2 regions of the Salinispora sp. CH2A1_6 genome follow, and region 1 is predicted to be linked to the other one. Evidence: predicted binding sites of a transcription regulator. Region 1 holds the regulator's gene; the other holds the start of a gene.
What was found. The regulator HrcA, encoded in region 1, represses chaperone genes, less so after heat shock. The targets are predictions, from matches to a motif close to GGTTNGCACNCTCNNNNNGAGNGTGCNAACC.
Positions count from the first base shown of each region.

Region 1 (7,098 bases):
CACCGGAGCCTTCGGACCGATGTCACGGAACGCGAGGGTTGTCCGAGTTTCTCGGACAACGGTGGCGGGAATCTCACCGGCGACGATCCGGCAGAACAGACAGTCAGTTGTGCTCACCGGGGCAGTGTAGGGAAAGGCTCCGGTCACCGCCGCCCAGAGCGGGAGAACCGGCGCTACCAACGGCCAAGACGGGCGGCGAGCACCGAAAGCGCCGCCACTCCGGCGGTGGAGGTACGCAGCACCGACGGGCCCAGCCGCACCGTCCGGGCTCCGGCTTCGGTGAAGGCGGCCAGCTCGGCCGGGGCAACGCCGCCCTCGGGGCCGACCACCAGCATGATCTCGCCGCGGTCTGGCAGCTCCGCGGTGACCAGACGCTCCTCCGCCTGCTCGTGCAGGACGAACGCCGCCGCAGCGCCGGCGATCCGGCGAGCCACCTCGGAGGTCGCTTCGGCCGGTGCGCCGGTCACCACCGGCAGCCAGGCCCGCCGGGCCTGCTTGGCGGCCTCCCGCGCGGTGGCGACCCACTTCCCCCGGGCACGTGCCCCCCGGTCGCCCCGCCACTGGGTGACCGAGCGCGCGGCCGTCCAGGGCACGATCGCATCCACCCCGACCTCGGTCATCGCCTGCACGGCCAGCTCACCCCGCTCCCCCTTGGCCAGCCCCTGAACGACGACGAGCTGGTGGGCGGGGGCGGCCCGATGGTCCCGGGAGGTGATCCGAAGGTCAAGCACGCCCTTTCCCACCGCCGTGACCACGGCGGCGGCCGTGCCACCACGGCCGTCAGCGAGCAGCAACTCCTCGCCGGCTCGCAACCGCTGCACAGTCGCGGCGTGATGCCCCTCCGGCCCGTCCAGGGTCGCCGTCTCGGCGGTGGGCAACGACTCGACCAGGAACAGCGGCGCGGACACGGTGCCAGGCTAGCGGCCGTCCCGGCGTCCCGGCCCGATGGCCTGGGACACCGGGACGGGTCGAGTCAGGCGTGGCCGTTGAAGGCGTCCCGCATCCGAGAGAAGAAGCCGCCCTGCTTGGTCAGCTCGGCGACCTCCTCGCCCCGGGTCTGGGCGAACTCGCGCAGCATCTGTTCCTGATCGGCGTCCAGCTTGGTCGGCGTCCGCACGTCCAGGTGGACGAGCAGATCACCCCGGCCGGTCCCACGCAGGTGCGGCACGCCGCGGGCGCGGAGCCGCAGCATGCTGCCGGGCTGGGTACCGGGCTTGACGTCCACCGGCTCCTCGCTGTCCAGTGTCTTGATGGTCAGACGGGTGCCGAGCGCCGCCGTCGTCATCGGGACAGCCACCCGGCAGTGCAGATCATCGCCCTTGCGGGAGAAGACATCGTGCGGGCGTTCGTGGATCTCCACGTAGAGATCACCCGCGGTGCCACCGCCGGGGCCCACCTCGCCCTGCTGGGCCAGCCGAATCCGCATCCCGTCCTCGACCCCGGCGGGAATCTTGACGGTCAGCGAACGCCGGGTCCGCACCCGGCCGTCCCCGGCACAGGTGGGGCAGGGGTGCGGAATTGTGGTGCCGTAGCCCTGGCAGGCGGTACACGGGCGAGCCGAAACCACCTGCCCGAGGAAGGTGCGTTGCACCGACTGCACCTCGCCCCGCCCGCCACACGCCTCGCAGCTCTCCGGATGGGTGCCGGCTGCGGTGCCCGCACCGGAGCAGGTGGTGCAGAGCACGGCGGTGTCGACCGTGATCGGCGCCTCCACGCCGAACGCGGTCTCGGGCAGGTCCAGTTCGAGGCGCAGGATCGCGTCGGAGCCCGGCCGGGTGCGGGGGCGCGGCCCTCGCCCACCGCCGCTGGCGGCCCCGCCGAAGAAGGCGTCCATGATGTCCTGGAAGCCCACGAATGGACCGGCTTCGCCGGGTCCACCCGGTCCGCCGCCCCCGCCGCCGGGGGCGAGCGGATCGCCACCGAGGTCAACGATCTGCCGCTTCCGGTCGTCGGAGAGGACCTCGTACGCGGCGTTGATGTCCTTGAACTTCTCTTGCGCCTCCACGTCCGGATTCACGTCCGGGTGGTACTTGCGCGCGAGCTTGCGGTAGGCGCGCTTGATCTCGTCGTCGGAGGCTTCCCGGCTCACGCCGAGGATGCCGTAGTAGTCCTTGGCCACTGCGTTCGGTGTCCTCATGTTCGTCTCGCTTGCGCCGACCGCCGGCCCGATCCGGCCGGACGGTAATGCCTAGTTCTGGGCCAGCAGGTCGCCCACGTAGCGTGCCACGGCCCGAACCGTGGCGATGGTGCTGGGATAGTCCATCCGAGTCGGCCCGACCACTCCGAGACCACCCAGGATGGTCACCCCTGGTCCGTACCCGGTGCTCACCACGGAGGTAGCGCGGAGATTGTCGATTTCGTTCTCGTCGCCGATCCGGACGCGCATCGCGCTCGGCTCGGCCTCCCCGATGAGTTTGAGGAGGACCACCTCCTCCTCCAGTGCCTCCAGGATGGGGCGCAACGACCCCTGGAAGTCGAGCAGGCCACCGCGGGTGAGATTGGCGGTGCCGGCGAGGGCGATGCGCTCCTCGTGCCGCTCGACCAACGTCTCCAGCAGGACGGTGGAGAGAGTGATCATGGCCGGTCGCAGCTCCCCGCTCACCTCGTCAACCAACGCCTGCACCAGTGGTGGCGTGTCGGCGAGCCGGGTACCGACCAGCCTCTCGTTGACCAGCTGACGCAGATCGATCACGTCGTCTGGGGGGATCGGCCCGGGTAGCTCGACGAGCCGCTGCTCGACCCGACCCGTGTCGGCGATCATGACAAGCATCAGCCGGGTGGTGGAGATCGGCACCAGCTCCAGGTGCCGAACCGAGGACCGGGCCAGCGACGGGTACTGCACGACAGCGACCTGCCGGGTCAGCTGGGCCAGCAGCCGGACCGTGCGGTGCACCACGTCATCGAGGTCGACCGCGCCGACCAGGAAGCGCTCGATCGCCCGGCGCTCGGCCGGGGTGAGCGGCTTCACCCGGGACAGCCGGTCCACGAAGAGCCGATAGCCACGGTCAGTGGGCACCCGGCCCGCGCTGGTGTGCGGCTGCCGAATGTAGCCCTCCTCCTCCAGGACCGCCATGTCGTTGCGGACGGTCGCTGGGGAGACCCCGAGTTGGTGGCGCTCGACCAGCATCTTGCTGCCGACGGGCTCCTGCGTGGCGACGTAGTCCTCGACGATCGCGCGCAGCACCGCTAGTTTGCGGTCGTCGAGACCCATCCTTCCCCCCTCCTCCCACAGTGCGTCGGCCGTCGAGGCGCTTCCTGGCACTCGACTCTAGCGAGTGCCAGTCTACGTCGGCACGCCCGGCAACGCGATGATCAACAAATATCGAGTGCCGTCAGCGAATAATGGCGCTGGGCCTGCTGCCCGATCCGACGACCCCGACCTAACATGATCATCTGGACAGCCGGGGCGGTGCACTGGGGCTCGTGGTCCGCTGCGCCTACGGTGACCTCATGACGGAACCACCTCGCCCTCCCACCGGCGGAGAGCCTGGGCCACCCGGTCCGGGCCCCAACGACCCCACCACCCCGATGCCCGGAACACCCGACCCGGGTAGCTATCCGCCACCGGGCAGCTACCCGCCCCCCGGTGCCGTGCCGCCGCCCGGCGGCTACCCACCCGATGGTGGATACGGCCCACCCAGCGGTGGGTACGGCCCACCCAGCGGTGGATACGGCCCACCCAGCGGTTACGGAAACAGCGAGGACCGGATGTGGGTCCTCGTCGCGCACCTCGGCGGCGCGGTCGGCGCACTGATCAGCTTTGGTCTGTTCGGGTTCATCGCCCCACTGGTCGCCTACCTGGCCCGCGGCAACCAGTCACCGACCGTCCGCGCGCACGCCCAGGCGGCGCTCAACTTCCAGATCACCTGGTCCCTGATCGCCTTCGTTCTACTCTTCGTGGGCTGGTGCCTGCTGTTCCTGCCGAACATCGCCGTCGTGGCAATCCAGATTCTGTTCGGTATCATCGCCGCCCTGCGGGCGAATGAAGGCCGGCAGTACCGCTACCCGATGTCGGTCAGCCTCATCAAGTGAAGCCCGACTGGCCGGATCCCGATTGACCGGGCTCCGGCCGGCCGGCTCCGCTGCTGCCCGGTGTCATCGCCGTCGCGGTCCACGCCGGCGCCGATCAACCGAGCAGGTCCCGCACCACCGCATCCGCGAGCAGCCGACCGCGCAGGGTCAACACCGCCCGACCGTCGCCGTACGCCGCCTCGGCCAGCAGACCCGCCGCCCGCGCCCGATCGGCACCGGCGCGACCGGCGGGGTCCAACACGTCCAGCGGCAGACCCGCGGCGAGCCGGAGCCGCAGCATGACATCCTCCAGGTGCGCCTCGTCGGCGGTCAGCACCTCCCGGGCCAAGCCCGGCGACGCCCCCGCCGCGAGCCGCTGCGCGTACGCCGTGGGGTGTTTGACGTTCCACCAGCGCACCCCACCGACGTGGCTGTGCGCCCCCGGGCCGAGGCCCCACCAGTTGCCACCGGTCCAGTACAAGAGGTTGTGCCGGCACCGGGCAGCCGGTGTCCGCGCCCAGTTGGAGACCTCGTACCAGAAGAACCCGGCGGCGTCGAGGGCCGCCTCCGCGGCCAGGTAACGGTCCGCGGCAACGTCGTCGCTGGGCTGCGCCAACTCGCCCCGCCGCACCCGGGCCGCGAGCCGGGTCCCCTCCTCCACGATCAGGGAGTACGCGCTGACGTGGTCCACTCCCGCGGCGACCACCTCGTCGAGCGAGGCGGCGAAGTCGGCCGCGCTCTCCCCCGGCGTCCCGTAGATCAGATCCAGGTTGACGTGGTCGAACCCGGCCTCCCGGGCCTCCCGGGCGGCGGCGACGGCCCGGCCGGCGCTGTGCCGCCGGTCCAGGATCGCGAGCACCCCGGGCGACGCGGACTGCATGCCCAGCGAGATCCTCGTGTAGCCGGCAGCCCGCAGCGCGGCAAGGGATCGCGGGGTGACCGACTCCGGGTTGGCCTCCGTGGTGATCTCCGCGTCGGCCGCCAGCCCCCAGGTGCGGTCGATGGCGTCGAGGATCCGGGCGAGGTCCGCGGCGGGCAACAGGGTGGGGGTGCCACCGCCGACGAAAACCGTGTCGACCCGGGGCGGAGGGTTCTCACGCAGCACCCGGGCGGCCAGCGCGAGTTCGGCAAGTACGGTGTCGGCGTACTCCTCCCGGCTGGCGCCACCTCCCAACTCGGTGGACGTGTAGGTGTTGAAGTCGCAGTAGCCGCACCGGCTGGCGCAGAAGGGGACGTGTACGTACACGCCGAACCCCCGCGTTCCCACCGAGGTCAGGGCGGCTGTGGGCAGCGATCCATCCACCGGGATGCGCTCGCCTTCTGGTAGGACACCGGGCATGGCCACTAGTGTGCCCGCATGACCTCTCCCGACGCGCTGGTGCGGGCCGCCACGGCCGGCGGGGTGACCACCCTCACCCTGAACAGCCCACACAACCGCAACGCGCTCTCCACCCCGCTGATGACCCAGCTGCTCGACGGACTCGCCGCGGCGGTCGCCGACGACGCCGTACGCGCGCTCGTGCTGGACCACTCCGGGCCGGTCTTCTGCTCCGGTGCCGACCTGAAGGAGACCGCCGCCGCGTACGCCAGCGGCACGGTGCCGGCCGGGATGCTCGGTGACGTGCTCGCGGCCGTAGCGGAATGCCCGAAGCCGGTGGTGGCGCGGGTGGCCGGGCCGGCACGGGCCGGCGGGCTGGGCCTGATCGCCGCGGCCGATCTGGCGATCTGCGCCCGGGAGGCGACGTTCGCCTTCACCGAGGTCCGAATCGGGGTGATCCCGGCGGTGATCTCGGCGACGGTGCTGCCCCGACTGCGGCCCCGCGCCGCGGCCGAGCTCTACCTGACCGGGGACACCTTCGACGGGCAGCGGGCCGCCGAAGTCGGTTTGGTCACCACGGCCGTGCCGCTGGCGGAGTTGGACGCCGTCGTCGCCGGCTACTGCGACTCGCTGGTCCGGGGCGCACCCGGCGCACTGGCCGGAGCCAAACAGCTGCTCCGCCGCCCCACCGTGACCGATCTGCGGGGCGAACTCGCCGACCTGGCCGCCCTCTCCACCGACTACTTTCTCTCCGCGGAGGGGCTGGAGGGCGTGTCGGCGTTCCGGGAAAAACGGCCAGCGAGCTGGGTACCGGGCGAGTAACCGGGTTGCTGGCCGGCCCGGCACGGGCGGTAGCCCCGGGTTTCTGGGCGCCTCGGCACGGGAAGTCGCTGGCGCCCACCGCCGCCTCGACCGACCGGCAGCCGACCGACCACACGCCCGGGCAGCGCCGCCCCGGCTGCCCGGCGGCTCACCGGGACACGGGGCTTACGCTTGTCGGACTCGTTGAAACAGGGGGTGCAGGTGCGAATTCGGGCAGTCGTAGCGACTGGCATCGTTCTGGCGCTCGTCGCCATGGTCGGGCTCTTCGTCACCTTCCGGCACATCGCGGATGGGCTTCGGCTCCCGTTCGCCGGACGGAGCTGCACTGTGCAGGCAGACGGCCAGGTCGAGCTGGATGCCGGCCAGATGGCCAATGCGGCAACGATCGCGGCCATCGGGGCGCAGCGCGGCATGCCGGAACGGGCGGTGGTGGTGGCGCTGGCGACCGCGTACCAGGAGTCGGGGCTGCGTAACCTGGCCGGCGGCGACCGGGACTCGGTGGGCCTGTTCCAGCAACGGCCCAGCCAGGGCTGGGGCTCGCCAGCCGAGATCCGGGACCCGCGGTACGCGACGAACACCTTCTACGCCGCGCTGGCGAAGGTGCGCGACTGGGAAGAGATGCGGGTGACCGACGCCGCCCAGACAGTACAGCGCTCGGCCTTCCCGGAGGCATACCAGAAGTGGGCCGACGAGTCGGAGGTGCTGAGCCGCGCCCTGCTCGGTCAGGCCAGCGGAGCGGTGGCCTGCGCCGTCAACGACGATCCGCAGCACCGCGGGGCCGCGGCGACCGCGGCGCTGGCCCAGGGGCTCGCCCTGGACTGGGGGCTCGCCCCCGAGTCCGCGGCGGCCGGCCCGACCCGGTTGACCGTGACCGTGGACGACGAACAGGGCGGCTGGCGGTACGCGCACTGGTTGGTGTCACACGCCCAGGACAACGGGGTCCAGCT
Region 1 covers NZ_JBXEDG010000003.1:764,160-771,257, reverse strand. The annotation lists gene AC1UKG_RS08495 (histidine triad nucleotide-binding protein) at 1-117, opposite strand, end outside; gene AC1UKG_RS08490 (16S rRNA (uracil(1498)-N(3))-methyltransferase) at 174-908, opposite strand; gene dnaJ (molecular chaperone DnaJ) at 974-2,119, opposite strand; gene hrcA (heat-inducible transcriptional repressor HrcA) at 2,189-3,211, opposite strand; gene AC1UKG_RS08475 (magnetosome magnetite crystal formation protein family) at 3,451-4,032, shown strand; gene hemW (radical SAM family heme chaperone HemW) at 4,127-5,350, opposite strand; gene AC1UKG_RS08465 (enoyl-CoA hydratase-related protein) at 5,369-6,151, shown strand; gene AC1UKG_RS08460 (hypothetical protein) at 6,347-7,098, shown strand, end outside.

Region 2 (7,098 bases), on a different contig from region 1:
ATCTCGCCGAGCGCGACGGCGACCTCCTCGGCTTCGCCGCCTGGGGTTCGTCCCGGCCGGGTTGGTTCGGCCCGATGGGCACCGCGCCGGCCGCGGCGGGGTCCGGGATCGGTGGGGTGCTGCTGCGTCGCTGCCTCGCCGACCAGCGGGCCGCGGGGATCGCGCAGGCGCAGATTGGTTGGGTGGGGCCGGTTCGGTTCTACTCGGGCAGCGCGGGCGCCCGGATCGAGCGGGTCTTCTTCGGGTACCGGCGGAGCCTCGGGGGAGCAATAACCGGCAAATAGGATAGATCATCCGATAGCGTCATTCGCCCCCATTAGCCGGCAACGGCCCCTACCGTTTCGATGGAGGAGGCCCACATGACGACGGACGACGAACAGCCCGGGCCACCGTTGCCCGTTGACCGTCTCGACTTCGGCGACGCCGAACAGCAGGCGGAGATGGACGGCGCCGACGCACCGCCCGCCGACGAACCGGTGCCGGTCGTGGACGAGCCGGTCCCGGCGCCCCAGCCGTACGACCAGACGCAGAAGCGGCGCAACCAACGGCCGCTGCCCATGTGAACACGCAGCGGGGCGGACCGCTGAACGGCCCGCCCCGCTGGTCTCGCGAAAACTGGACTCAGAAGTCCATTTCTCCGCCGCCCGGGCCAGCCGGGGCAGCCGGGGTCTTCTCCGGCTTGTCCGCCACGACGGCCTCGGTGGTGAGGAAGAGCGCCGCGATCGACGACGCGTTCTGCAGCGCCGAACGGGTCACCTTGGCCGGGTCGATGATGCCCGCGGCCATCAGGTCCACGTAGCCACCGGTCGCGGCGTTCAGGCCGTGACCGGCCTCGATGCCACGGACGTGCTCGACGACAACGCCACCCTCGAGGCCGGCGTTGACGGCGATCTGCCGCAGCGGGCCGTCCAGCGCGATCTTGACGATCTGGGCGCCGGTCGCCTCGTCACCGGTCAGGTCGAGCTTGTCGAAGGCGGTCTTGCCGGCCTGCACCAGCGCGACGCCGCCACCCGGGACGATGCCCTCCTCGACGGCAGCCTTCGCGTTGCGAACGGCGTCCTCGATGCGGTGCTTGCGCTCCTTCAGCTCGACCTCGGTGGCCGCGCCGACCTTGATCACCGCAACGCCGCCGGCCAGCTTGGCCAGCCGCTCCTGCAGCTTCTCCCGGTCGTAGTCGGAGTCGCTCTTGTCGATCTCGGCCCGGATCTGGTTGACCCGACCCTGGATCTGCTCGGCGTCGCCGGCACCGTCGACGATCGTGGTCTCGTCCTTGGTCACCACGACCTTACGGGCGCGACCCACCATGTCGAGGCTGACGGCGTCCAGCTTGAGGCCGACCTCCTCGCTGATGACCTGGCCACCGGTGAGGATGGCGATGTCACCGAGCATGGCCTTGCGGCGGTCACCGAAGCCCGGGGCCTTGACGGCGACGGACTTGAAGGTGCCCCGGACCTTGTTGACGACCAGGGTCGCCAGGGCCTCGCCCTCGATGTCCTCGGCGATGATCAGCAGCGGCTTGCCCGACTGCATGACCTTCTCCAGGATCGGGAGCAGGTCCTTGACCGAGGAGATCTTGCTGTTGACGATCAGGATGTAGGGGTCGTCAAAGACGGCCTCCATCCGCTCCGGGTCGGTCATGAAGTACGCGGAGATGTAGCCCTTGTCGAAGCGCATACCCTCGGTGAGCTCGAGCTCCAGGCCGAAGGTGTTGCTCTCCTCGACGGTGATGACGCCTTCCTTGCCGACCTTGTCCATCGCCTCGGCGATGATCTCGCCGACGCTGGGGTCACCAGCGGAGATGGAGGCGGTGGAGGCGATCTGCTCCTTGGTCTCGACGTCCTTGGCGAGCTTCAGCAGCTCCTCCGAGACGCTGGCGACCGCGGTCTCGATGCCCCGCTTCAGGGCCATCGGGTTGGCGCCGGCGGCCACGTTGCGCAGGCCCTCACGGACCATGGCCTGGGCCAGGACGGTCGCCGTCGTCGTGCCGTCACCGGCGACGTCGTCGGTCTTCTTCGCGACCTCCTTGACCAGCTCAGCGCCGATCTTCTCGTACGGGTCCTCGAGCTCGATCTCCTTGGCGATGCTCACACCATCGTTGGTGATGGTGGGAGCACCCCACTTCTTCTCGAGCACGACGTTGCGGCCCTTGGGGCCGAGGGTCACCTTCACGGCGTCAGCGAGCTGGTTCATGCCCCGCTCGAGGCCGCGGCGAGCTTCCTCGTCGAACGCGATCATCTTGGCCATACGGCGTTGTCCTCCTGGACACTCACGGGCCACCCGAGAGGGTGTCTCCCGGATGGGCCGCCTGGTTACGCACCTTCAGACATCGCCACCTGGCGACGGCGACGTCCGTCGGCCGGGCCGGATAGCCCGCGACGACCGGCCAACTGCCGCACCCGCGTCTGGCGACGCCGCTGCGGCCGTGGCCCTCCCGCCCCGACCATTGGCACTCACGGTATGCGAGTGCCAAGGACCTGTTTAGCACTCCCCCCTGCCGAGTGCAAGCACGATCGCCCAGGGCAGTCGACTTCCACCGCCCCGCCGAGCGACGTTCACCAGCCCCTCGTACGCCGACGGCGCGGCAACCACGGCAACGAGCCCTACCTGCTGGTCAGGTAGGGCTCGGGAGGGTGACAGTGCGGCACTGAGAGCGCTGCGGAGCGGAAAGAGCAGCGCAGCGGTGGCCGCGCAAACAGGGGCACAGCAGTACATGCCGGTAGTCGCGGCCACACGCGGGAGCAGCTACCTGGCGAGAGCCGGGTCACGCACGAGGAGCGGTGCGGGAAGCCGCGTGATCCCGACCGCGCGCCAGCCCGAGCCGGTCGGCTGGGCGGCGACGATTGTGGGGACGACCGTTACGCCGGTCGCCCCCAAGGCAGCGCCGGTCGCTCAGGCGACGACGCGCACCCGTTCGGCCTGCAGGCCCTTCTGACCTTGGGCGATCTCGAACTCCACCCGCTGGCCATCGTCCAGCGCCTTGTAGCCGTCCATCTCGATAGCAGAGAAATGGACGAAGACGTCCTGCCCCCCGTCAACGGCGATGAAGCCGTAGCCCTTTTCGGCGTTGAACCACTTCACGGTGCCCTGTGCCACGGTGCACTTCCTAACTCTGCGCGACTCCACTCACCCCGGCCGAGCCGGCACACCGGCCGGCGGGTGGCACCGGTTCGACGATCGGCGACGGCCGCTGAACCGGTGACCGAAATCGCACGCTACACGAGGCGTGACGACGGCGCACGGCCACAAATCGGACATACGCCCAGTGGGCCTATATCGTCAGGCATCATTGTGATAAATAACCGACATGACGAGCGATCCCGCCCCGGGGCCGGCATCGACCCGGCGGGCGCGGGTCCGTCGGGTCCAGCCAGCCGACACCGCCAGGATGCGGGCGCTGCGGCTGGAGATGCTCGCCGACGCACCGCTGGCCTTCCTGGAGACGCTGGCCGACGCGGCAGCCCGCCCCCACGCCGACTACGCGGCGCGCATCGCGTACACCTCGGCGGGCATCACCAACGCGCAGTTCGTCGCGGACCCGAGCGGCCGCCTGGTCGGACACGCCGGGGGCGCGGCGACTCCGGACGAACCGGGGCTCACCGTCATCTTCGCCGTCTACATCACCCCGCCCTGGCGGGGCAGCGGGCTGCTCTCCGACCTGATCGACGCGGTGGCGGGCTGGTCCCGCGCCTGCGGTCGTCCGGAGCTGATGCTGGAGGTCGTGGTCGGCAACGAGCGGGCCTACCGGGCGTACCGTCGGTTGGGGTTCATCGACACCGGCCGCCGCCTTCCACACCCGACGATCCCGACCCTCACCGAGCTACAGATGCGCCGCCCGGCCTGAACGACGCGGTAACGCCGACCAGGTTCGGGCCACCGACACGAGGCCCGACCGGCAGGCCCGGCCGGGAGGCGTACCCGGTCCCGCCCGGACCGCGGCCGCACTGATTTTCGGGAATGCCGTCGGTGTCGATGTCCGGCTAGGCTGAGTACGCCCGCTCCACGAGCATCCTCAGTAGGAGGTGACTGTGCCCAGCAGCAACCCGGCTACGGCAGATCAGCAGCAGACCGACTCGTCCACGATAGACAACGGTGTGCCACACTCCGCGCGGATCTACGACTACTGGCTCGGGGGCAAGGACAACTTCGCCGCTGACCGGGCCGTCGCCGAGGCCATGATATCGGCGATCCCGACGGTGCGGTCCATGGCCGCCGAGAACCGTCGATTTGTCCACCGCGTGGCCCGCTACCTGGTCGGACAGGCCGGCGTACGGCAGTTCCTGGACGTCGGCACCGGCATCCCCACCAGGCCGAATCTGCACGAGGTAGCCCAGCAGATCGCCCCGGACACCCGAGTGGTCTATGTCGACAATGACCCCATTGTCCTGGCCCACACCCGGGCCCTGATGATCAGTACCGAGCAGGGACGCAGCGAGTACATCCACGCTGACCTGCGGGAGCCGGCGTTGATTGTCAACCACCGGAAACTGCGCGAAGTGCTTGACCTTGACCAGCCGGTCGCGCTGACGATTATCGCGACCCTGATGCTGCTCGAGGACGCCGACGACCCGTGGCGCAAGATTCGGGTACTGATGGACGCCCTGCCGTCCGGTAGCTACGTGGCGATTACTCATCCGACCGGCGATTTCAACCCCGAGGCCGTCAAGATGGCCGTGGACGCCGCCGTTGGCAGCGGCATGACCCTCGTGCCCCGCAGCCGCGACGAGGTCGCCCGGTTCTTCGAGGGTTGGGAACTGGTGGAGCCGGGAATCGTCCCGGTGGCGGCCTGGCAGCCCGACGACGGCGCGCCCGCCGACCCGCACGCCGCCTACTACTGGGCCGGCATCGCTCGCAAGCCCTAGCTCGTCTTCGTTGTGACATCGGCCTGGCACCGGGCGGACAACACCGTGAAGGAGTCGTCCGCCCGGAACTGACCACGGCGCAGATCACGAACGCGAGGCGTGAGCCCGCGTTCGCGCGCCCGCCGCCGCGCGGGGCTGGGTCTGCTCAGACGTGGCGACGGCTCTGCACGATGCGGAACCGGTTGGCGACGTAGGCGCCGTCGGTGAGAGCCGCGTTCGCCGCCGGGTTGGCGCCGCTGCCATGGAAGTCGGAGAAGGCCGCCGACTGGTTCACGAAGACACCTCCGGTCAGGTTCGCCGACAGGTGCACCCCCACCTCGACCGCCGCCATCTCGGCCGCGTCCAGCACCGCGTCCTTGGTCGAGTAGACCGCCGCGGTCAACGCACCCTGCTCACCCACCGTGGCGCGCAGGAGCTCCAGGCTGTGCGCGGTCGAGTCGGTCCCGATCACGAACGAGATCGGGCCAAACCACTCCCGCGTGTAGGTGGCGGTGTCGTCGGCGTTCAGTCGAACGATGGCGGGCGTCCGGACCACCGCGCCGGGGAAGGCCGGGTGGGTGACGGTACGGGACTGCAACACCGACTCACCGACCTTGGTCACCTCGTCCAGCCGCTCCAACACCCCGTCGTTGACGATCGCACCGGTCAGCTCCACGCTGCGCGCCGGATCGGCGGTGAGCTTGCCTACCGCCGCCGCGATGCCGGCCGCCACCTCGGCGAAGCTCTTGTGCCCCTGGTCGGTCTCGATGCCGTCCCGGGGAATCAGGATGTTCTGCGAGGTGGTGCACATCTGGCCGCTGTAGAGGGTCAGCGTGAAACCCAGGTTGCGGCACATCCCGCCGAAGTCGTCGGTGGAGTCGATGACCACCGCGTTCAGGCCGGCCTTCTCGGTGTAGACCTGCGCCTGCCGGGCGTTGGCCTCCAGCCAGTCGCCGTACTCGGAGGAGCCGGTGAAGTCGACGATCCGCACCGCCGGATGCTGGGCCAGCGTGGAGGCGAGCTTCTCGCCCGGCGCCTCGGGGGCGAGCTGCACCAGGTTCGGGTCGAAGCCGGCCTCGGCGAGCACCTGGCGGGCGTACCGCACCGTGATCGCCAGCGGCAGCACCGCGCGCGGGTGCGGCTTGACGATCACCGGATTGCCGGTGACCAGCGAGGCGAAGAGCCCCGGGTACGAGTTCCAGGTCGGGAAGGTGTTGCAGCCGATCACCAGCGCGACGCCCCGCGGCACCACGTGGAAGGTCTTGGTCATCCGCAGCGGGTCACCCTTGCCCGCCGCCTTCTCCCAGCCGGCCGTTCCCGGGTGCCGGGTCATCTCCGCGTACGCGTAGGCGAGCGCCTCCAACGCCCGGTCCAACGCGTGCGCACCGCCCGCCTGGAAGGCCATCACGAACGCCTGCCCGCTGGTGAACTGCACCGCGTTGGCCAGCTCGAAGACGTTACGGTGCAGCCGATCCAGGATCTCCAGGCAGACGCCCACCCGCGAGCGGGGGCCGGCGTCCCGCCACGACGGCAGCGCCGTGGCGGCGGCGGTGGTGAGGTGGTCGGCGCTCGCGTGCGGGTAGCCGACGCCCAGGTCGACGCCGAAGGGGCTGACCTCGGTCTGGACCGTGCTGCCGGCGCCGGCCTGGTCAAGGGGAAAGTCACGACCAAGGTACGCCTCGAAGGCCGCCCTGCCGTCGTCGGCGGCGGTCTCGCCGTACACCCGCGGGCTGGGCGACTCCGGGTAGGCGGACCAGTATCCGCGCTGCGAGATGGCGGTCAGCGCCCGGTCGAGGGTGTCGGCGTGCCTGTCGTACAGGGGGTGCGGGGTCTCCGTCATGCCCGACATCATGCAACAGATGTCAGCACGATCAGTAGGGCCGCGTCACAGATCAGATCGTCAACTGCCAGTTGGACCAGCAATCCGCGACCCGGAACCCGAGCTGCTCGTTGATGGCGATCATGTGGTCGTTGGCGGCGGCGTTGAACGTGTTGATGACCCGCACCGCCGGTTCGTGGGACCGCAGGTACCGCAGGTTCTCGAGCTTGACGAGCAGGCCGAGGCGGTGCCCCCGGTGCTCCGGGTCCACGATCGTGATCTGCTGGAGGGCGTGCCAGTCGACGGTGGCCGCCACGTCGAGCATGGTCCACCCGACGAGCCGGCCGGAAGCCCGGTGGCGTACTCCGGTGTGGTAGCGACGTCGGCCGCGCGCGTCCAGGGCGACGTCGGTGGCCCGGATCCGTTCGGCGTCGTACCGCT
Region 2 covers NZ_JBXEDG010000001.1:356,581-363,678, reverse strand. The annotation lists gene AC1UKG_RS01730 (GNAT family N-acetyltransferase) at 1-284, shown strand, start outside; gene AC1UKG_RS01725 (hypothetical protein) at 360-563, shown strand; gene groL (chaperonin GroEL) at 622-2,244, opposite strand; gene AC1UKG_RS01715 (cold-shock protein) at 2,890-3,093, opposite strand; gene AC1UKG_RS01710 (GNAT family N-acetyltransferase) at 3,305-3,841, shown strand; gene AC1UKG_RS01705 (SAM-dependent methyltransferase) at 4,020-4,859, shown strand; gene paaN (phenylacetic acid degradation protein PaaN) at 5,005-6,678, opposite strand; gene AC1UKG_RS01695 (GNAT family N-acetyltransferase) at 6,731-7,098, opposite strand, start outside.
Region 2: the regulator HrcA is predicted to act here: its motif matches at 2,442-2,472, upstream of groL (chaperonin GroEL).